3 regions of the Comamonas sp. GW821-FHT11H03 genome follow, and region 3 is predicted to be linked to each of the others. Evidence: riboswitches for the same ligand, from Rfam matches in the RefSeq annotation. Region 3 holds a riboswitch; each other region holds the start of a gene.
What was found. Region 3 has a riboswitch for glycine ahead of AC1RTQ_RS14985 (trimeric intracellular cation channel family protein). Riboswitches for the same ligand answer to the same signal wherever they lie in the genome.

Region 1 (7,612 bases), on a different contig from region 3:
CGCCTATGGCCTGTTCTTCGGCAATGTGGTGCTGCTGCCGCTGTGGCTGCAGCAATGGATGGGCTACACCTCCACCTCGGCCGGCCTGGCCCTGGCGCCGGTGGGCCTGCTGGCCATCCTGCTCACGCCCATGGTGGGCCGCAAGGTCGGCGTCTGGGACCCGCGCAAGATGGCAACCATTGCCTTCATCGTGTTTGCCATGGTGCTGTGGATGCGCTCGCAGTTCACCGTGGAGACCGACTTCGCCCACATCCTGATTCCCACGCTGATTCAGGGCGGTGCCATGGCTTTTTTCTTCATTCCGCTGACCACCATCACGCTGAGCGGGCTGACGCCAGACCGCATTCCTGCCGCCGCAGGCCTGTCCAACTTCGTGCGGATCACGGCGGGCGCCATGGGCACCTCGATTGCCACCACGCTCTGGGAAAGCCGGGCTTCCATGCACCACGCCCATCTGACCGAGCTGCTGGTGCAGGGCCAGGGCACGTTTGCGAGCACGGTGAAAAATCTGCAGGCAGCAGGCATGAGCGCCGAGCAGGCCTATGCCCAGATCAACCGGCTGATCGATCAGCAGGCCTTCACGCGGGCCGCCGACGACATCTTTCTGGCATCGTCCTTTCTTTTCCTGAGCCTGATCGTGCTGATCTGGTTCACCAAGCGCCCGGCCTCTCCCGCAGGAGCCGCCGACGCGGCCGCCGGCGCACACTGATTGACGTCAGACCAAATTGGCTGAAAACGCTTGACTCACAAGCGTTTTCAGCTATTTTTTTGATAGCTCCTAAACGCTGTCAGCCTGCTTGTCCAGGCGCCGCAAAAACACCTGCAACTCCTTGACGACCTGGGCATCGCCCTTGGCCTGGGCGCAGCTCAGCCCTTGCTGCCAGGCGGCTCGCGCCGCCTGCGCATCGCCCAGCGCCAGCTCTACCTTGCCCAGTTGCTTCCAGGCGACGGAGTATTCGGCATCCAGTGCCGTGGCCTTGCTCAGATGCTCGCGCGCCACGGCCATCTGCTCATCGTCGGCATAGGCCTTGCCCAGGGTATAGCGCAGCAGCGCACCGTCCTTGCCGGCCGCCAGCATGCTCTCCAGATTGTGAACCATGGGATTCATGTGCATTTGCTCCTCAGGCAGCGAGTGTCGCATTCGCCCCATCGGATCAGGGCAATGGCCGCCCCGGCGATACGGCCTCTCGCAAGCCGGCTCTTGCAGCGCGGCAAACCGTCCCAAACTGCGGCAATTGTCTTACTAAGGCGTCCGATCTTGTTTCGCAAACCAAGCCTCAACACCCCCATCGCCGACTACGAGGACTCGCCTCAATACACGGGCGGGCGCTTTCGCAACACGCATCCACGTCCGGCCGACGGCCCCAAGCCCGATGCAGGGACGCTATGGAAGTTCTTCTTCAACAAGCCGGCCGATTCCGAGCCGGGCAAGGCGCTGCCCGTGCTGCCGCTGAGCACGGCCGAGCTGAGCCTCGCGCCCGAGCGCAGCCTGTATCGCCTGGGCCATTCGACCTTGCTGATGAAGTTGCGCGGCGGCTGGTGGCTGACGGACCCCGTATTTTCCGAGCGTGCCTCGCCGCTATCGTTTGCCGGCCCCAAGCGCTTTCATGCCCCGCCGATTACCCTGAACGAGTTGCCAGCCTTGCGCGGCGTGCTGCTGTCGCATGACCACTACGACCACCTGGACCGCGCCACCATTCGCGTGCTCGCGCCCAAGGTGGGAGTTTTCCTGTGCCCCCTGGGAGTGGGTGACAGACTGGCAGCCTGGGGCGTGCCGGCCGACAAGATCGTGCAGCACGACTGGTGGCAGGGCAGCGAGGTCGACGGCCTGCGCTTCACGGCCACGCCCGCCCAGCATTTCTCGGGACGCAGCCTGCGCGACGGCAACCGCACCCTATGGGCTTCCTGGACCATAGAAGAGCTCCAGGCCGACAGGCCGCTGCGCGTCTTCTTCAGCGGCGATGGCGGCTACTTCGACGGTTTTGCCGAAATCGGCAGGCGCTTCGGCCCCTTCGATGTCACATTGATGGAGACCGGCGCCTACGACGCCCACTGGCCCTATGTCCATATGCATCCGGCCCAGACCGTGCAGGCCCACCGGGATCTCGGCGGCCAATGGCTGCTGCCCATACACAACGGCACTTTCAACCTCGCCATGCATGCCTGGTGGGACCCGTTCGAGCAGATTCTGAAACTGGGCAGACAGCACGGTATCGAGGTCGCCACGCCCATGATGGGCGAGCGCCTGGACCTGGGCGCTCCGCATGCGGGCTCGGCCTGGTGGCGCGCCTGCGCCGAGGCCGACAACAAGGAGCTGGACCTGCGCCCGGTGCAACCCTGAACGCGCTGCCGACATGGCCGACAATGCGGTCATGGACTCTACGCGCACCCCACACCTTGTCGCCGCTTCTTTGCTCAGCTTGCTGCTCGGTGCCTGCTCCAGCCTTCCTGATGACAGCCAGCCCAAGCCGCTTGCGAGCGCCGACACACCGCAGACGGTTTCCCCAAAGCCAGAGCTGACACCTGCCCCGGCGGCATCTCCAAAGCGTCCACAGAGCACGGAGTGGCCTGCCTGGATCCATGCAGATTGCACGCCCCCCGCCCAGCTCGATCAGCAACCCCGGCCACGCCGCCACACCACGCCTTTCATCAGCGCCCACTGGTTTCCAAACGGGCTGGAAACCACGGTGGTCTTTCGCCTGGAGGTCACGGCTCAGGGTCAACTCGGCCGTGTGGCCTATCAGCCCGCCGATACCGATCCCCGCATCGTGAAGTCCATCATGCGCTCGCTCGAACGCTGGAAGTTCAAGCCCGGCATGCGCCAGGGCCAGCCCGTGACAGCCTGCTTCGAGCAGCCCTACCAACTGGTGTTTCCGCGCCAAGCGGTCGACGCCCCTCGCACGCCCACCATGAACACGGACCCGCAGTGAGAGCGCAAGCTCAGTGACGACGATCTGTGCTCGAAAACCCCAAAATCCACTCATTGCGGTGGTGCAGGCACCCTGCCCACCGCTAGAATTGCCAACGTCAGGAGAGAGTGCCTGCAGCTTGAAGCTGCCTCGCACCGCCGAAGGCGCAGACCCCCTACCCGGTGTCAAAACGCTCAGGCAAAAGGACTGACAAGCGCTGCAAGGTGTGCAAACCTGCAGCGTCCCTTGCTGGAGAGAGATGCAGGCCGTCATTTCGTATGTGCGCCGACATCCACCGAAGGAGCAAACCGCCCGCGAAAGCAAAGGCGGTGAATCTCTCAGGTAAAGCGGACAGCAGGGCAAGCCCGCCAAGCATGGCCCAGTCATGCATGGCCACTCATTGGGTTTTGACCACCGGAGCGCTTGCCTGTGACTGCTGCCGCCACCTCTTCCGATCTGCGTTCCACGCCGCTGCTTGCCCTGCACCAGCAACTGGGCGCCCGCATGGTGCCGTTTGCCGGCTACTCAATGCCCGTGCAATACCCTCAAGGCCTGATGGCCGAGCATCTGCACACGCGCAGGGCCGCCGGCCTGTTCGATGTCTCGCACATGGGCCAGTTGCTGTTGCGCGGCCCCGATGCCGCTGCCGCCCTCGAATCGCTGATGCCCGTCGATGTCATGGACCTGGGCCTGCACAAGCAGCGCTACGGGCTGCTGCTCAATGAACAAGGCGGAATTCTCGACGACCTGATGTTCGTCAATCGCGGCGATGATCTGTTCCTCATCGTCAACGGTGCCTGCAAAGAGGCCGATATCGTTCATATCCAGAGCAGCATCGGCAGCCGCTGCGAGGTCGTCCCACTGCCCGACCGCGCCCTGCTGGCCCTGCAAGGCCCGCAAGCCGCTGCGGCACTCTCGCGCCTGATTCCCGGTGTTGCGCAACTGGTCTTCATGACCGGCAATCACTTCGACTGGCAGGGCCATGCGCTCTACATCACGCGCAGCGGCTATACGGGCGAGGACGGTTTTGAAATCTCCCTGCCCGGCGAAGCAGCCGAAGCCTTTGCCCAAGCTCTGCTGGCACAGCCCGAGGTGGCCCCCATCGGCCTGGGCGCGCGCAACTCGCTGCGCCTTGAAGCCGGACTTTGCCTGTACGGCAACGACATAGACACCAGCACCACCCCGGTGGAAGCCGCGCTGAACTGGGCCATGCAGAAGGTGCGCCGCACCGGCGGCGAGCGCGAGGGCGGTTTTCCCGGCGCGGCCATCGTGCTGGAGCAATTGCAGAACCCGCAATCGCTGCGCCGCAAGCGCGTGGGCTTGATCGCGCTGGAGCGCATTCCCGTGCGCGAGCCCGCCGTGCTGGAAAACATGGACGGACAGCATATCGGCCACATCACCAGCGGCCTGCTCAGCCCCACGCTCAACCAGCCTGTGGCGCTGGCCTATGTCGAGCCCGACTATGCCGCCATCGGTACGGAATTCTTCGCCATGGTGCGCGGCAAGCCCGTCCCCATGAAGGTGGTCGCCACGCCCTTCGTTCCCACCCGCTACTACCGCGGCTAGGTCTCTACAGCCGTGCATGAGACGGGCCAGTTTGCCAAACAGCGGCCAGAACACCGCTAAAGTGCGAGCTGGACCTTTCTCAAACAACACCCGATTCCCCTGAATCCCCCATCTGGAGCTTTCCATGAGCATCAAGTATTCCAAAGAACACGAGTGGATCAACGCCGCTGACACCAATGCCGCCATCGTCGGCATCACCGTACACGCACAGGATGCGCTGGGCGATGTGGTGTTTGTGGACCTGCCTGCCGTGGGATCCTCCTTCAAGGCCGGCGATGTGGCTGGCGTGGTCGAATCCGTCAAGGCTGCTGCCGATGTCTACATGCCCGTGACCGGCGAGATCGTCGAAGTCAACGAAGCCCTGCGCGATGACCCGTCGCTGGCCAACAGCGACCCGCTGGCCGCAGGCTGGTTCTTCAAGGTCAAGATGAGCAATGTGGGCGAGCTCGAGGCTCTGATGGAAGAGACCGCCTACAACGATTTCGCCAAGGACCACTAAGCATATCAACGGCCCTCGCATTGCGAAGGCCGTTTTTGCATGCAGCCATGAGCACCATTCTGTATTTCGATGATCCGGACGTCGGTCTCGCCCGCGAGACCAGCCACCCGGCCTTTGCGCGCATCGCGGCCCAGGACTTCTATTACGACTGCGGTGACGACTTCAGCCCCTTCGGCAACGATGACGGCAGCGACACACTGGCCGCACTTGAAGAGTGGTATCAGGAGCAGACGGACGGCAAGCACGCCAAGACCCTGCGCTTTTTGCGTCAGCAACTGAGCGACTGGGATCTGCCCGTGCCCCAGGACATGCTGGCTCATGACGAAGCGGCCAAGGCCCAATGGCTGGCCAGCGACGACATGAACCAGAGCTATCTGCGCTCGGTCTGTCGCGCCCATGTGGCCACCGCCTTTGGTCAGCTCAAGATCACAGGCGGCATCGATGCCGATCTGCACCAGCAGGCCCTGCTTGCCCTGGCCTGCCAGCAATGGCTGAACACCGTGGCACGCAGCAAATATCCCGATTGGGAATATGCCGACCAGGAAAGCGAACGCCTGGCCCTGATGAACACCGCGCTGGAACAAGCCAGCGCTGCTTGAAGCACCGGCTGCATGCCTTCAGGCATACGGCATTCACGCATGCCTGGCATGCCAACCGTCAGTCACAGTATTTGAGAATAGGTCCCTCCCATGCTGATGTCGCCTCCCGCCCCCGTCGCTTCGCTGGAAGCGCTGGAAAACAGCCAAGAATTCATCCCCCGTCATATAGGCCCGGACGCCGATGAGCAGCAAAAAATGCTGGCTGCCATCGGCAAGCCCTCGCTGGACGCCTTGATTCGCGATGTGATGCCCGACTCCATCGCCCGCGCCAGGCCCATGGATCTTCCGCCGCCGATTACCGAAGCCGCTGCGCTGGCCGAACTCAAGGCCATCGCCAGCAAGAACCAGGTGCTGAAGAGCTTTATCGGCCAGGGCTACTACGGCACGCACACGCCGGGCGTCATCCTGCGCAACATCCTCGAAAACCCCGCCTGGTACACGGCCTACACCCCCTATCAGGCCGAGATCTCACAAGGGCGCATGGAGGCACTGGTCAACTTCCAGACCATGGTGACCGACCTGACCGGCATGCCGATTGCCAATGCCTCCATGCTGGACGAGGCCACGGCAGCCGCCGAGGCCATGACGCTGGCCAGACGCTCTGTCAAATCCAGCAGCCATCGCATCGTGCTGGCCGGCGATCTGCACCCGCAAACGATTGAAGTCATCGAGACACGCGCCCGGCCGATCGGCATCGAAGTGGTAATCGCCAACAGCCAGCAGGAGTGGGAAGCTGCGCTGGCGGGCGACCTGTTTGCAGCCGTCATCCAGTACCCGGCCTCCAGCGGCTGGATCGTGGACTGGAAGGCCGATGTGCAAGCCATTCACGCCAAGCAGGCGGCCGCCATCGTGGCCACCGACCTGCTGGCCCTGACCCTGCTGACGCCGCCCGGCGAATGGGATGCCGATATTGTCGTGGGCAACAGCCAGCGCTTTGGCATGCCCATGGGCGCAGGCGGCCCGCACGCGGCCTTCATGGCCTGCCGCGACGAATACAAGCGCAGCCTGCCCGGGCGCCTGGTGGGTGTCAGCGTCGATGCGCATGGCAAGCCCGCCTACCGCCTCGCTCTGCAGACGCGCGAACAGCATATCCGCCGCGAAAAGGCGACGTCCAATATCTGCACGGCCCAGGTCCTGCCGGCCGTGATCGCCAGCATGTATGCCGTCTACCACGGCCCCCAGGGACTGAAGCGCATTGCCCAGCGGGTAGCGCGCCTGACGGCCATCCTGAGCCGTGGCCTGGCCCGGCTGGGCTTCAGCGCCCATCACCACGACACAGCCTTCGACACACTGTGCCTGCATACCCGGGATGCGACCGATGCCCTGGCGGCTCGTGCCGTGTCCCGAGGTGTCAATCTGCGCAAGGCATGGGATGAATATCTGTGCATCAGCCTGGACGAAACCACGACCCGGGCCGATGTCGAGCTGCTCTGGAGCATCTTTGCCCAGGAGGGTCAGGCTCTGCCCACCATCGAGGCCATGGACGAAGGCCCGACCTCGCTGATCCCCGAATCCCTGCAGCGCAGCACGGCCTATCTGAGCCACCCGGTCTTCAACACCCATCACTCCGAAACCGCCATGCTGCGCTATATACGCAGCCTCAGCGACAAGGACCTGGCCCTGGACCGCAGCATGATCCCGCTGGGCAGTTGCACCATGAAGCTCAATGCCACCAGCGAGATGATTCCCATCACCTGGCCAGAGTTCGCCGATATTCACCCGTTTGCTCCCGCCAGCCAGCTGCAAGGCTATGCCGAGCTGGACCAGCAACTGCGCGCCTGGCTGTGTCAGGCCACGGGCTACGCGGGCATCAGCCTGCAGCCCAATGCAGGCAGCCAGGGTGAGTACGCAGGTCTGCTGGCCATCAAGGCCTTCCATCAATCACGCGGCGAGGCGCACCGCAATATCTGCCTGATTCCCAGCAGCGCCCACGGCACCAACCCGGCCAGCGCGCAAATGGTGGGCCTGCAGGTCGTGGTCACCCGATGCGATGACAACGGCAACGTGGACATGGCGGATCTGAAGCTGGCCTGCGAGAA
Region 2 (7,612 bases), on a different contig from region 3:
ATCACATGTGCATCGTCGGCAATGCCGCTCTCGTTGATGCTCTCGCCACTCCAGCGCGGCATGCGCCAGTGGATGGCATCCAGCAGCTCGCCTTCCGGCTTGTCTATGCGCCAGCTGCGACGTGATTTGCGATCGACCAGATGGGCGGCCTCGCTGTCGTAAAAGCCCGTGCGCAGCCAGCGCCCGTCATAGGAGGTGTGCATGTCCATCTCCCAGACATGGGGCAGATAGACGCCGTCCGCACACAGCACGTCGCCGTAGATGGGGCCGCCCATGCCGCGCTCGCCCTGGGGGCGAAAATTCACATCCCGATTGGACTCCGACACCATGTCCGCCTGCGCCGCAAGCTCTTGATCGGAGGGTGTCTGCGCCGCAGCCTCCGACGCCGTTCTGGCCTGGGCCACAGACGGCTCGGCCTCCTGCCCCACAGTTGCAGACGGTGCCGGTCTGGCGTCAGCGCGCAAACGCGATATCAGCCAGATCAGCAAACACAGGGCCAGCGCCGCAATGGCGATCAGGATCAGCACAACACTCATGCCGCAATCCTACCCAAAGCCGATGTGAAAAAGGCAGCTCCACGGCTGCCTTTTCAGAGCAAGGCCACAAAAGCCTATAGATGGAACACGTCCACCGAACGCTCCAGCGTCTTGGCACTCTGGCGCAGCGATTGCGCGGCGCTGGTCGACTGCTCCACCAGAGCCGCATTCTGCTGAGTCACGGAGTCGAGCTGGGCCACGGCCTCGTTGACCTGGGAGATGCCTATCGATTGCTCACGCGTGGCAATGCTGATCTGGTGCACCAGGGAGCCGACCTTGTCCACGGCCTGCACCATGCCGTCTATGGTCTGGCCTGCGGCACGCATGCGCGCATTGCCGTCGTTGATGCCGTCGACCGTGCGGTTGATGAGCACGCTGATCTCCTTGGCCGCCTCGGCACTGCGCTGGGCCAGTGCCCGCACCTCGCCCGCCACCACGGCAAAGCCGCGCCCCTGCTCGCCGGCACGCGCCGCCTCCACGGCCGCGTTCAGTGCCAGCAGATTGGTCTGGAAGGCAATGCTCTCGATCACGCCAATGATTTCGCTCATGCGCGTCGAGGAGCCCCGAATATGTTCCATGGCCTGGCCCACCTCGCTGATGGCAGCGCCGCTGCGGCTGGCCACCTTGCTGCTCTCGTCGCTGGCTCCGGCCATGAACTGGGCCGTATCGGCCGTCTGCGACACGGTGCCCGAAATCTCCTCCATCGAGGCCGCTGTCTGCTGCAGGCTGGTGACCTGCGACTCGGTACGCCCTGCCAGATCGAAACTGCTCTGGGCGATTTCATGGGCGGTCTGGGCAAAGCCCTGCACCTCGGTGCGCACATCCCCCACCACGGCGCGCAGATTGATCTGGATCTGCTGCAGCCTCAGCATCAGCGCCCCCATGGCACCGCTGTAGGTCTGGCTGCATTCGGTGCTCAGGTTGCAGGCGGCCACATCGGCAGCAAAGCGGCTGGCTTCCTCCAGTCCCGCCACGCAGCGCCGTTGAAAGCGCCACAGCACGAATGCGCCGCCAGCCACCAGGCTTGCAGCACGCCAGCCCCAGGCGGCTGCACCCTGCCAGCCCAGCATATCGGGCAGCATGGCGATCAATGCCACGATGGCCAGCAACCAGGCCATGCGCGCCACCAGGCCCACATCCTTGCGACCATCCCACCAGCCCATCAGGCCCAGACGGCGCACCGAGCCTGCGCGCAGGCGGAAGCTGGCCTGTGCCTGCTTTTCCTCGTCGCGCATGCGCGCGTACAGCGCTTCGGCTTCGGCCACCTCCCTGGCCGAAGGCTTGGTACGCACCGACAGATAGCCGCTTGGCTTGCCGCCTTCCATGATGGGCGTGACATTGGCCCGCACCCAGTAGTGATCGCCGTTCTTGCGGCGGTTCTTGACCAGTGCCGTCCAGGGATAGCCATGAGCAATGGTGCGCCACATGTCCTTGAAGGCAGCGGCCGGCATGTCGGGATGGCGAATCAGATTGTGCGGCTGGCCGATCAGCTCTTCGTAGGCATAGCCGCTGACGCGCACGAAGGCCGGATTGCAGTGAGAGATCTCGCCCTTGGTGTTGGTGCTGGAGACCAACAGCTCGTCACCCGGAAAGTCGTAGTTTTGTTGAGATACCGGCAGGTTCAGGCGCATGCTTTGCACTCCTCCAATAGGCCTATGTAGTTTTTGTTCGAGAGTGAGCGATCAGGCATCCCGTAGTCAGCTGGTTAACCAGATACACAAATTCACACTTGAATCATCGCACAGTGATGATTCCCGATCCCCCAGGCTCAGAACAGAGATGCGGTATAGGGATCCAAATGCTTGACGGAGGTCAAACCATAAGGCCTCAGCAGTAGCTCTCTTGCCACCGGATCGTGAGCGCTGGCCTGCCAGAGCTGCTCGGCGATCAGGCCCGAAACCTTGACCCCCAGCAGCCTGATGCGCTTGCCCAGTGGCACGCGCTTGAGGCATTGGCCTGCAGCCAGGCGGATGGCAGCCGCATCCTGTATCGGCAGGTTCAGGGTCTGGTCCCGCGTGGCGATCCTGAAATCGTCATAGCGCAGCTTGATGCCCACCGTACGTCCCATATAGCCCTTGCGCCGCAGATCCTCGGCCAGCCGCTCGCACAGGTCCGTGAAGATGGCCCCCAGCTCGGCCTTGTCGCGCACGGCATGCAGATCGCGCTCGAAGGTGGTCTCGCGGCTCATGGACACCGGCTCGCTCTCGGTCACCACGGCGCGCTCGTCCCGCCCCCAGGCCGACTCGTGCAGCCAGTGGCCATAGCTTTTGCCAAACCAGTGCAGCAGCTGTGGCAGGCTTTGCGCGGCCAGGTCGCCAATGGTTTCTATGCCCAGGCTCTTGAGCTTGGCATCGGCCTTGGGCCCTATGCCGTTGACCTTGCGGCAAGCCAGCGGCCAGATCCGGCTTTGCAGATCTTCGGGCTGGACGATGGAGATGCCGTTGGGCTTGTTGAACTCGCTGGCCATCTTGGCCAGCAGCTTGTTGGGAGCCACACCGACCGAGCAGGTCAGGCCCGTGGCGTCGAAGATGGATTTCTGGATCAGCCGGGCCAGCACGCGTCCGCCTTCGCGCTGGCCGCCGGGCACGTCGGTGAAGTCGATGTAGACCTCGTCCACGCCACGGTTCTCCATGAGCGGCGCAATCGACACGATGATCTCTTTGAAGGCCCGCGAAAAGCGCCGGTACTCGGCAAAGTCCACGGGCAGAAGAATCGCCTGCGGGCACAGCCTGGCGGCCTTCATCATGCCCATGGCCGAGCCCACGCCGAACTGCCGGGCCGCATAAGTGGCCGTGGTGATCACGCCGCGCCCCGTGTAATCGCGCAGCAGCGGAAAGTCCGCCACCGGGATCTCGGACAGCGCCCGCCCCGCATGCCGCGCCAGCAGCTGCTCGTCAAAGCTGCGCCGCCCGCCGCCGATCACCACCGGCAGCCCCTTGAGCTGCGGGTAGCGCAACAGCTCCACGGAGGCGTAGAACGCATCCATGTCCAGATGCGCTATGCGCCTGGGCCTGGGCTCGGGGCTGGTGGGAAGATCGCTCACAGTGCCGATTTTGCCTGCGCTGGCAAGAGACGGCAGCCATGCGTCAAACAGGCACACGGGCACCGGGAAACAGCAAGCAGCTCCCGCCCCTGCCGCTACCCCTTCCCGCACGAAGAAGGGGAAGGCTCAAACCGCCTCAGGACGACACCTTGCCCTGCTTGATGTCTTCGAGCTCGTCAAAACGCATATCGGCATAGCTGATCCAGGTCTTGCGCTTGACCAGCCAGTAACCCAGCCAGAACAGCAGGAACAGCGGAATGCCCAGATAGGTCGAGACCACGCTGCCCCAATCGATGCGATCTTCCAGGAAGGCCTGGTAGTTCTGGCCCAGCGTCACCACCAGACACAGCACAAAGGCAAAGATGGGTCCGAAGGGGAAGGCGCCGGCCTTGTAGGGCAGCAGGCCCACATCATGACCATGCATGACATAGCCGCGACGGAAGCGGTAGTGGCTGACGGCAATGCCCAGCCAGACGATGAACTCCGTCATGCCGGCCAGATTCAGCAGCCAGATATAGACGGCCTGCGGGCTGTAGAGCGAGGAGAACAGGCACAGGCTGGCCACCAGCGTGCTGCCGATCAAGGCCACCAGCGGCACGCCGTTCTGGGTCAGCCGGGAGAAGATGCGCGGCGCATTGCCCTCGGTGGCCATGTTGTAGAGCATGCGCGTGGCCGCATACATGCCCGAGTTGCCGGCCGACAGCACCGAGGTCAGGATCACCGCATTCATCACCGTGGCCGCCGACAGCAGGCCCGCGTGCTGGAACACCAGCGTGAACGGGCTCACGGCGATATCGGCCACATCGGTGCGCAGCAGCTGCGGATCGGTGTAGGGAATCAGAAAGCCGATGACGATGATGGCCAGCACATAGAACAGCAGAATGCGCCAGAACACTTGGCGAATCGCACGCGGCACGTTCTCGCGCGGATTCTCGGATTCGCCCGCCGCAACGCCCACCAGCTCCGTGCCCTGGAAGGAATAGGCCACGATCATGGCCACGCCCACAAAGGTCGCGAAACTGCCGACGAAAGGCGCATCGCCCGTGGTCCAGTTCTCGAAACCGGGCGCATGGCCGTTGCTGATGATGCCGAACAGAATCAGCACGCCGGTGATCAGAAAGGCCACCACGGCCAGCACCTTGATCAGCGCGAACCAGTACTCGGCCTCGGCAAAGCCGCGCGCGGAAAACGCGTTCAGCCCCACCATCAGTAGCAGGAACAGGCCGCTCCAGAGGATGCCCGGCACATTCGGAAACCAGTAGGCCATGACCAGCTGCGAGGCCACCAGATCCACCGCCACCACCACGGCCCAGCTGAACCAGAAGTTCCAGCCCAGCGCAAAGCCGAAGCCGCGATCTACATAGCGCGAGGCATAGGTAGAGAAGGAACCGGCCACAGGCATGAAGGCAGCCAGCTCGCCCAGGCTGGTCATGATGTAGTAGACCATGATGCCGATGAGCAGATAGGTGAGCACGGCACCGCCGGGGCCGATCTGGGCGATGGCCGAGCCGGAGGCCACAAACAGGCCCGTGCCGATGGCGCCGCCAATGGCGATCATGCTCAGGTGGCGCTGCTTGAGCACCCGGTGCAAGCGGGGCTGCTTATCGTCACCATCGCCAGTCGGCGCGAGCTGCTGGCTTGAGTTGGGTTGGGACATAAATGTCTTGTTGTAATGGTTTGCGCCCATCCGGACAAAACACCCAACCATCCCGCAGGCGCTGCGACTGGCAACGCAAAAAGGCGACCATGACGGTCGCGGTCAACAAGGACAAAGGAACGAAGCCATGACAGCAGAACGCCATGGCGGATAGGCCAGTTGCATTCTGAATCGGCAGCCACCCCGGTCGGGTGCTTCAATGGCAAAGCGGTGATATCGCCGGGCCCATTGACAGGCAAAGACGATATTTTGCCCAAATCCACCAACGTCCATGAGCCGCTGTGCCAATGCAGGGGCTGACTCTGGGGCTGCTCAGGCACTCTTGACAGAGCTTATAGCTATGAATTTGAAAGCATGTTGCGCATGAATATATTCACTTTCATGGTCAAACAACATTGAGTTCTACAGGGCACATGCGGTAATTGCTATCAAATATTACAGAAGCGGCATGATCGGCCATGGCTGCCCCCTGGCGCAGAAGTCGAGTAAACCCGTATATCCAGACGCCGCCATTCTTCCTACATTTGCCCACAGGCTCTCAGCCCGGTGATGCCGAGAGAGACTGCAGCGCAAACTTGGCGCATGCAGCGCCGAAGGAGCAACCGCCCCGGAAACTCTCAGGCCAAAGGATCGGCATCGCTTTCAGACACTCTGAAGAATGTCCGGACGTCATCGTCCGCCGGGCATACCGAAGGAGCAAGCGAGCAGCGCCGCAAGGCCCTGCCTCGTGAATCTCTCAGGTCCAGAACAGAGGGGGCGTCCGCTGCGCATGTTGCGCACGGGCTCCACCCTTGACGCATCTGGAATCTGAATCATGAAGACAATCGCCGTCATCGGCGGTGGCATCACGGGCGTGACCACCGCCTACGCCCTCGCACGCCGCGGATTTTCCGTCACCCTGTTCGAGAAGCAGCGCTATGCCGCCATGGAAACCTCGTTCGCCAATGGCGGCCAGCTCTCGGCCTCCAACGCCGAGGTCTGGACCCACTGGTCCACCATCGTCAAGGGCCTCAAATGGATGCTCAAGAGCGATGCTCCGCTACTGCTCAACCCCAAGCCCAGCTGGCACAAGATTTCCTGGTTCTGCCAGTTTCTCGCTGCCATCCCCCATTACGAGAAAAACACCGTGGAGACCGCCAGACTGGCGATTGCGGCACGCGAACACCTGTTTGGCTGGGCGGCCAGCGAAGGCATTGACTTCGATCTGAAGCAAAAAGGCATCTTGCATATCTACCGCGACCGAGCAGGCTTTGAACATGCGGGCAAGGTGTCCCAGTTGCTGGCCAAAGGCGGGCTGGAGCGCCGCGCCGTGACACCGCAGGAGATGCGCTCCATCGAGCCGACCCTGTCCGGAACCTTCTATGGCGGCTACTTCACCGAGAGCGACTCCACCGGCGACATCCACAAGTTCACCAGCGGCCTTGCCGCCGCCTGCGAGCGACTGGGCGTGCAATGCCGCTACGGTCAGGAGATCGTGGCGGTGGACAGCAATGGCAAGCAGGCCAGCGTAACCGTGCGCCAGGGTCTGGAAACCGAAACCTCGACCTTCGACGCCATGGTGGTCTGCGCGGGCACGGCCAGCCGCGCGCTGGCCGCTCAGCTCGGCGACAGCGTCAACATCTACCCGGTCAAGGGCTATTCCATCACGGTCAATCTGACGGATGAAGCCAGCCGAGCCGCTGCCCCCTTGGTGAGCCTGCTGGACGACGAGACCAAGCTGGTCACCAGCCGCCTGGGTGACGATCGCTTCCGCGTGGCCGGCACGGCCGAATTCAACGGCTACAACAAGGACATCCGCGCCGACCGCATCCGACCGCTCATCGAATGGGTGCAGCAATGCTTCCCGGGCGTCAGCACACGCAGCGTCGTGCCCTGGGCCGGTCTGCGTCCCATGATGCCGGACATGCTGCCGCGCGTGGGCTCTGGCAACAAGCCCTGCGTGTTCTACAACACCGGCCACGGCCATCTGGGCTGGACCTTGTCGGCCGTCACCGCCGACATGGTCGGCGATGTCGTGCTGCAGTCCATGGGCAGCGCCAGCAGGCGGTCACAGCCGGCCACGCTGACCACCGCCAGCGCCTGATAGCGGCTTCAAGGAACTGTAGCAACAAGCCAGGCACGGCATCGCGCATTCTCGCTGCAGAAAGCTATTTTTTCAGGAGCTTATTTTGCTATTCCACGTTTAATTTCAAGGACTTTTCACCTTGAAAATGAACACTGAAAAGCGCAAGCAGCTCTTGAAATCAGAGCTGCAGACAGATCAGCACCAGGCCCAGCATCATCAGCGCCATGCCCAGCTTTTCCGTCAGCGACAGCTTCTCGCTGAACACCTTGCGAGAGACGATATAGCTGAACACCACCTCCACCATGCCCAGG
Region 3 (7,612 bases):
GTGGGCGGCAGCTCGGTCACATCGCGCTCGAAGGTCGATCCCATGATCCACAGGTGCGTGCCGGCCTGATCGGCCGAGGGGAAGTCCGGCACCAGATTGCCATGACCGTTGACGGGGAAGGGCGGCATGGCCGCCAGCGTCCCGGCATCGTGCTCGGCCATGCTGACCTGGCCGCGTATGGATTGCAGCTCCCATTGCCCTGCGGCCAGGCCGCTGGCTTGCAACAAGGGCTTGGTGTCCGGGCCAAGGGCCAGCACCAGCATGGGGGCTTCGGCCAGGGTCTGGCCCTGCGCATCCAGCACTTGCCAGATATTGCCGACTTCATCGCGCACCAGACGCGAAGCTCGGGCATGGCCCTGCCAATGAATCCCGGGGGCTTGCAGCAGCGCGCGCACCAGTTGTGCAGGGCGTACCCAGCCAGCCTGCTCATGCCAGACGGCGTGGCTGTCAGCAGGCAGCTTTGCCGCTGCCAGCTGAGTCGGCAGCGCAGGCGCACTCCAGTGCTGGCCCCAGGGGTGGGTCTCGCTGCCGGGTTGCAGCCATGACCTGGGCAGATGGGAGGGCTCGTTCAGGTCATGCTCCAGCACGCCGCCATGGGCCCAATCCTGGGCCGGATGCAACTTTTGTGCTTGGCTCAGTTGCTGCAGATTCTGTAGCGTTGTGCGTACGCCGCTTCTGGACAAGCGCGATAGAACACTGTCATCAGGCGAAATATGCGGGCAAAACAAGCCGGCTGGCAGGCCTGATGCTCCTGCCGCGGGCTCGGCTGCCGCATCCAGCACCGTCACTTCCCAGCCGCGTCTGGCCAGACTGGCGGCAGTGGCGGCACCAGCCAGGCCCGCACCCAGCACCAGGCAGCGGCCGGCATGGCCCACGGGCGCAGGCAGGCCGTCCGGGCGATGGCGCGGCTCCCATGACGGGTTGTAGGCTGCATGCAGGTTATGGCGCTTGGGCGGCACGCCAGCGTGCTTCTTGACTTCGAAACCCTGCGCCTTGAGCGCCTGGCGCACATGGCCGGCCACGCACCAGGTGGCAAGCTGCGTGCCGCGGCGGCAATGGCGGGCAATGTTCTTCATGGCATCTTCATCCCACATCTCGGGGTTGAGCTGGGGAGAGAAGCCATCCAGATACACGCTGTCCGCCGTCATCTGCTGCTTGCGCAGCATGGTCCTGGCATCGCCTATATGGAGCGTCAGCAGCACCTGGCCGTCGTCAAACGACAGGCGATGCACGCCGGGCAGCAGTCCCCACCATTGCTCGGCCAGTTGTTCGCCAAGCGGTCGCAGCTCCTCATCGGCTGGCAAAAACGCGAGCAGATCCTCGCGCGAGACAGGGTAGGCCTCCACCGAGACAAAATGCAGAATGCGCGGACGTTTGTGGTCGGCTTTCCATGCCGCCCAGGTGACCAGGAAATTCAGGCCGAAGCCAAAGCCGGTTTCCAGAATGCGCCACTGCGCTGCATCGGCCCAGGCAGCTGGAAGATCGCAGCCACCGAGAAAAACCTGGCGAGCCTGGTCGAGGCCGCCGAACTCGCTGTGATAGCGATCGCCGAATCTGGAGCTATAGGGGGTGCCATCCGGCATCCATGTGATCGGTTCAGACATGGAAAGTGAAACTACATGGGTAATGCATGGCGCAGTCTAGTTCAGAGCAGCCAAGCAAGGGCCGCCCCGCAGCGATGGCTGCGTCCCCCTCCTGCGTAGCAAGAGAGGGGGAAGGCGCGCAGCGCCACAGGGGCGTCTCGATCACTCCCAGCGCTGCTGGTACGAAAAAACCGGCAGGCGCCATTTAAAACGAATGGCGGCCAGACGGAAGGCCAGACCGCCGGCAAAACACACGATGGTGCTGATATTGGGGCTGACATCCAGGTAGCGCAGGCCCAGGAACATCAGGCATACGCACAGCGACACGCTGGCATACAGCTCGCGGCGGAACACCACGGGAACCTGGTTGCAGAGCACATCACGCAAGATGCCGCCGCTGATGCCGGTAATCATGCCGGCCATGATGATGACGATGGTGGGGTAGCCCAGCTCCAGCGCGGTATTGCAGCCGATCAGCGAAAAGGCGATCAGCCCCATGGCATCCAGCAGCAAAAACACCTGCTTGAGTCGGTGCATATGGCGTGCAATCACGGTGGTCAGCAGACCGAAGCTGATGACCAGATACACATATTCAGGGTGCTGGGTCCAGCCGATGGGGTAGTGGCCCAGCACCATGTCGCGGATGGTGCCGCCGCCCAGGGCGGTGACGAAAGCGATGACGACGACGCCAAAGATATCCATATTGCGCCGGCCTGCGGCGAGTGCGCCGGACATGGCTTCGGCGGTAATGGCCACCAGATAGATGACCAGCATGACGGTGAAGTTGGAGGCCTGGAACGAGTCCAGCAAAGAGACGGAAGGAAGCATGAAGGCACTTGAAAATAGACCAGCCACTCACATCGGCGGGAGTGTCCGGCTTGCCTCTCCCGCTGTCCTTTTACCTGAGAGTTGCGCACGAACACCTTCGTGGTGCGCATGCTTGCCCCTTCGGTGAGCCCTGCAGACTTGTGGTTGCGGGCTGCTCTCCAGTTGGCGATATCCGGGTCCTGTCAGACCCACCTGCGGTACTTGTTGCCTGAGCGATTATGGGAGTTTGCGCCTTCGGCGGGAACCCTTGAAAGGCTCCGCTCTCCCGCGGGATGGGCGCGATTTTAGCCAGTTTTAGCGACTTTATTCGGGTTAATACCTGTGTGGGTGTGGTTCTGCGGCTGCCGACTCAGGGCGCCAAAGGCCGCCCCTAGCGGCTCTGCTCCCTTACCCCGACACCTGTATACATACAAGCGGCTCTAAGTATGGGACAAGTATCAGCCTGGGCTTGGCCGCAATGGCGATAGGAGCCTGCCTGTCACTACTATGCGAGGCGTTGGCCCCCATCGAATATTGACGTAGTCAAAGCTCAACGCATACGCAGCAGAAGGTCATCCTTAACTATGAACTGGTGCCATAGAGCGGCGGCTGCATGAAGACCCACGGCAGCGAATACCAAGTTCGCTCCTGCCTCGTGAATCTCCTTGATGCTGCGGCCCAGTGGCACATCGACAGTCAACGGCAATGTCCAAGAGGCCCCGAAAAAAGCAATGGGCTTACCAGACCAAGCCAAGGCCAATACGCCCAGCACCGGCATACCCAGCATCAACAGGTACAGCAACCAGTGCATAGCGTGAGCAGAAATCTCCATCCAACGAGGACCTGGGGGCAGCGGCGGCACTTGGACGCTGGCGCGCACCACAAGGCGGATTGTCATGAGCAGCAATACGGCGAGGCCAAAGCTCTCATGCCATAGAGTCATCTGCGCACGATCAGCTGACCCCTTTGGGAAAAAGCCCTTGAGCTCGATGGCAGCGACTGCGAGCGCTGCTGCGACGAAAACCAGCCAGTGCAACAGCACCAGCGAGCGAGGATATGAGTCTGAACGGGTCATTGTTGATTCCTTATCTTTCGGCGAAGAACGTGGTGATATCCGTCATTCATCACGTTGCGTCGAATTGGTTTGATTCAGATTGCAGGGCAGAAAACGTCGAGGGTAGATCCAGGCTGCATTAATCATCAAAATCCCACATCTCATGCAAGTCCAGCCGCAGACGACTGTCGCTTTCCAGCGTGTCGATGTGTGACATGCGCTCAGCCAGCACTGCCTCAGCGAGCACCCGGCGTGCCGCCAGCAGATCGGCTAATCCAGATTCACCGGCACGATAGGCTCGCATTGCTCTGTCGGTCGCACTGCGCTGAAGCGTCACTGTTTGAGCCTGTGCCGTGGCTGCCGCACGCTTTCCTTTCAACTGACTCCAGAGCACATCGAACTCGGCGCGCAGTCGCCTCTCCACCGCCAAACGGCGTGACAGTGCCGCGTCGGCATCAGCCAGCGCAGCCGCTGCCTGCGATTGTCGATGTACCGAACCTATTGGCAAACTGATGCTGATGCCTGCAATACGTTCGGAGCCACCACGCTCGCTAGTCGCAAACACTCCGACTGTGGGATCGGGGCGGCGCTCGAGATCCGTGCGGTGGGCCTGGTGCAGCGCCAAGGCCTCCTCGGACTGTGCCAGTAGATACTCATGGCTGTGCTCTATGTAGCGCAAACGCAGCTGAGTCTCTGATCCGCTCGGGGGTGTGGGCAAGGTGGCCGCATCAGTGGAAGTGCCGGCCATGGGACACAGATCGGGAAACCGCGCACAGAGATCGGCCCTTGCCGAGGTCTGTGCAGCCTCCGCCCCTGCCAGTGCTGCTTGCATGCGGGCCTGCTCGGCGGCGGCCAACTCGGCTTCAAGTCTGGCCGCGTCGCCAACACGCAGGCGACGCTCGGTGATGTGGGCCAATTCCGCAGCGGCATCGGCATTGCCCTGCGCCGCCTGGCGGGCCTGACCAGCGCGTAGAGCCGCGAACCATAAAGCCAGCAACTGACGTGCCGTTTCGTGCCGGGCGTCTTGCGCTGCCAAACGGCCTGTGGCTCTAGTTGCCTCGGCTAGCTCTGCATCAACTGCGGCCTTTCCCCAAAGTCGCAGTGGTCGCTCTATCGCGATCTGGCCTTCAGTAAAGCGCTGACCGGAGCCATCATGGGTCCAACGGCGCTGACCACTAGCTCTGACTACCGTTTCATGAGTGCCAACGCGCAGACCGTCGGCTCGAGCCTGAGCGCCCCTTCGTGCTGCGTCGGCCGCTTGCACGGTAGGCGACTGTTCTACTGCCATGCGCACTGCCGCCTCCGAAGGCAGGTAGCTCTGAGCCTGGGCTGCACTCGTAAAAAGTAGCACTGCGACGCAGGCATGAAGCAGACGATTTTTCATCGGCAAACTCAGAAAATACGATTTGGAGTTACCCAGGGCGCTATTGCAAAAAGCGTTTGCAGCTTTCATTTTTGTACTCCCTTAGCACTGCGTGCTACGCCAAAGCGCTCAAACAGCAGTGGCAACAACAGCGAGGTCAGAGCCGTGGAACTAATCAATCCCCCTGCCACGACGACGGCCAACGGACGCTGAATTTCCGAGCCAGGGCCAGTAGCCAGCAGCAGCGGCACCATGCCCAGGGCCGTGATGCAGGCCGTCATAAGCACAGGCCTGAGGCGGTCGCGCACGCCTTGGCGTACAGCCTGGGTCAGCTCCATCCCTGACGCCAGCAGTGCGTTGAAGTGCGAAACCAGCACCACGCCGTTGAGCACGGCAATGCCCAGCAGTGCAATAAAGCCCACAGAGGCGGGCACCGACAGGTATTCGCCACTGATGCGCAATGCGGCCATGCCTCCCACTAGTGCGAACGGAATGTTGGCAATGACCAGCAAGGCCTGTCGCATTGAGCGGAAGGTGAGAACCAGCAACACGAAGATCGCCGAGAGCGCCACAGGCACGACCAACGCAAGGCGGGCGGCCGCGCGCTGCTGGTTTTCGAACTGGCCCCCCCAGACAATGCGCAGATCCTTGAGGGCGGGGTCGGCAGTCACAGATGCCTGGGCCTCGTTGACGAAGCTTGCGAGATCGCGTCCTTCGACATTGACCTGAACCACGGCGAAGCGTGCTCCGTCCTCATGGTCGATACGTACCGGTCCGTCCTGAGGGGAAAGTGTCGCTAGCGAAGTGAGTGGCCAGGTGGTCCCGTCGGGGGCGGTCACAAGAAGGCTTGCCAGGCCTTCGGGTGAGTGCCGCAGCGCCGTTCCACCACGAAGCAGTAGCGGCGTACGTACCATGCCTTCGGGCACGATGCCTATACGATCGCCCTCAATCAATGCGCGTAACTGGGCCTGCAAGGCATCACCAGAAAAGCCGGATTGACCAAGTGCAGCACGATTGAGAACGACTTGCAGGTATTGCACTCCGCTGTTGCTGGGTGCAATGACTTCGGCGGCACCGGAGACGGTGCGCATGCGTGCAGCAATCGCCTGGGCTGCAGCATCGATCTTGGCTAAGTCGGAGCCGAAGATTTTGATGGCCACGTCGCCTCGCGAGCCCGTCAGCATCTCGGACACGCGCATCTCGATGGGTTGCGTAAAGCCGTAGATCAGGCCCGGAAAGCCTTCCATCACGCGGCGGATGGCATCTGCAATATCTTCCTTGCTGCCACGCCATTGAGCACGTGGCTTGAGCACAAGAAAGGTGTCGGTCTCGTTGAGGCCCATTGGATCCAGCCCTAGGTCGTCTGAGCCCGTGCGGGCTACGATGGAGCGGATTTCTGGAACTTCTTTAAGCAGCGCTTGCTGCACGCGCTGGTCCATATCCAAAGAAGCGGGTAACGATATCGACGGAGCCTTCTGCAACTGAACGATAAGATCGCCTTCGTCCATGGTCGGCATAAAGGTCTTGCCGACGGACAGATACAGGGCCGCCGCACCAGCGAGTGTTGCCACGGCGATGCCGAATACTGCGCGTCGGTGCGCGAGACTCCAGGCCTGCATCCAGGCAAAGCTGCCCGCCAGTTTTCGCATCAGCCAGGGCGCATCACTGGCATGCGAGCGCAACAGTAGTGAAGCCAGTGCTGGAACAACAGTAAATGCGATGAGTACAGACGCGCCAAGGGCCAGAACGATGGTCAGGGCGACTGGAGCGAACAGCTTGCCTTCCAGGCCTTGCAGCGTCAGCAGCGGCAGGAACACAATGGCGATGATGGAAACGCCTGCCAGCATGGGGGCAGACACTGCCGATACGGCATCCCGGATCAGGCCGAAACGGTCCACGGACCCTGCCGAAGACGCATCTTCTTGACTGTGAGCCAGTGCTGTCTCGATGTTCTCCACCACCACCACCGAGGCATCCACCAACATGCCCAAAGCGATGGCCAGACCCCCCAGGCTCATCAGATTGGCCGTCAGGCCCACGTAGCGCATGAGTAGGAATGTGACCAGCATGGACAGAGGGAGTGTGGCCGCCACTACCAATGCAGCGCGCACGCCGCCAAGGAACAGATAAAGGATGACGACTACGAGCACGCTGGCTTCGACCAATGCGCGCACCACAGTGCCGGCAGCACGCGAAACTAGTTCGCCTCGGTTATAGAACACCTGGATGCTCATCCCTTTGGGCAGGCGCGGTTCCAGTTCGTCCAGTCTGGCCTGCACTGCATCGACCAGACTGCGAGCATCCACGCCGCGCAGTCCCAGAACCAGTCCTTGGACGGCTTCCCCATGTCCGTCGCGACTCACAGCGCCATTGCGAGTGGCCTCGCCCAGGCGTACCGTCGCCACATCACCTACCGTGGCTGCAACCTGTCCGTTTCTGGCCGGAACGATCACGACGGCCCGCAAATCGTCGAGCCCGCGCACGCCACCTTCCACGCGCACCACCCAATGCTCCTCACCTCGGTCCAGTCGGCCTGCTCCATCGTTGCGATTGTTGGCTTCGAGTGCCTGACGCAACTGGTCCAAGGTCACGCCACGCGCACGCAGCCTCGCAGGGTCGGGAATCACCTCGTAGCCCCGTACCACGCCGCCCAAGGCACTCACGTCGGCAACGCCGGCGACAGTGCGCAAGGCCGGCCGTATCACCCAGTCCAGCACACGTCGGCGTTCGGCCAGAGAGTAGGTGTCGCCATCAACCGTAAACATGAACATCTCGCCCAACGGCGTGGTGATGGGGGCCAGCCCT

Region 1: it holds a riboswitch for glycine, as region 3 does, so the genes downstream of both, gcvT (glycine cleavage system aminomethyltransferase GcvT) here and AC1RTQ_RS14985 (trimeric intracellular cation channel family protein) in region 3, are expected to answer to the same signal.
Region 2: it holds a riboswitch for glycine, as region 3 does, so the genes downstream of both, AC1RTQ_RS07030 (D-amino acid dehydrogenase) here and AC1RTQ_RS14985 (trimeric intracellular cation channel family protein) in region 3, are expected to answer to the same signal.

What each region holds. Positions count from the first base shown of each region.
Region 1 is NZ_JBXARF010000003.1:383,336-390,947, forward strand. Features, by position in the region: gene AC1RTQ_RS10050 (DHA2 family efflux MFS transporter permease subunit) at 1-709, shown strand, start outside; gene AC1RTQ_RS10055 (hypothetical protein) at 779-1,108, opposite strand; gene AC1RTQ_RS10060 (MBL fold metallo-hydrolase) at 1,259-2,341, shown strand; gene AC1RTQ_RS10065 (energy transducer TonB) at 2,355-2,930, shown strand; glycine riboswitch at 3,019-3,129, shown strand; glycine riboswitch at 3,149-3,274, shown strand; gene gcvT (glycine cleavage system aminomethyltransferase GcvT) at 3,339-4,475, shown strand; gene gcvH (glycine cleavage system protein GcvH) at 4,600-4,974, shown strand; gene AC1RTQ_RS10080 (MolR family transcriptional regulator) at 5,022-5,573, shown strand; gene gcvP (aminomethyl-transferring glycine dehydrogenase) at 5,664-7,612, shown strand, end outside.
Region 2 is NZ_JBXARF010000002.1:566,668-574,279, reverse strand. Features, by position in the region: gene AC1RTQ_RS07050 (hypothetical protein) at 1-536, opposite strand, end outside; gene AC1RTQ_RS07045 (methyl-accepting chemotaxis protein) at 611-2,167, opposite strand; gene dinB (DNA polymerase IV) at 2,305-3,522, opposite strand; gene AC1RTQ_RS07035 (amino acid permease) at 3,716-5,236, opposite strand; glycine riboswitch at 5,780-5,879, shown strand; gene AC1RTQ_RS07030 (D-amino acid dehydrogenase) at 6,051-7,319, shown strand; gene AC1RTQ_RS07025 (DMT family transporter) at 7,480-7,612, opposite strand, start outside.
Region 3 is NZ_JBXARF010000006.1:145,914-153,525, reverse strand. Features, by position in the region: gene mnmC (bifunctional tRNA (5-methylaminomethyl-2-thiouridine)(34)-methyltransferase MnmC2/FAD-dependent 5-carboxymethylaminomethyl-2-thiouridine(34) oxidoreductase MnmC1) at 1-1,604, opposite strand, end outside; gene AC1RTQ_RS14985 (trimeric intracellular cation channel family protein) at 1,746-2,411, opposite strand; glycine riboswitch at 2,464-2,583, opposite strand; glycine riboswitch at 2,597-2,689, opposite strand; gene AC1RTQ_RS14980 (cytochrome b) at 2,941-3,465, opposite strand; gene AC1RTQ_RS14975 (TolC family protein) at 3,584-4,828, opposite strand; gene AC1RTQ_RS14970 (efflux RND transporter permease subunit) at 4,894-7,612, opposite strand, start outside.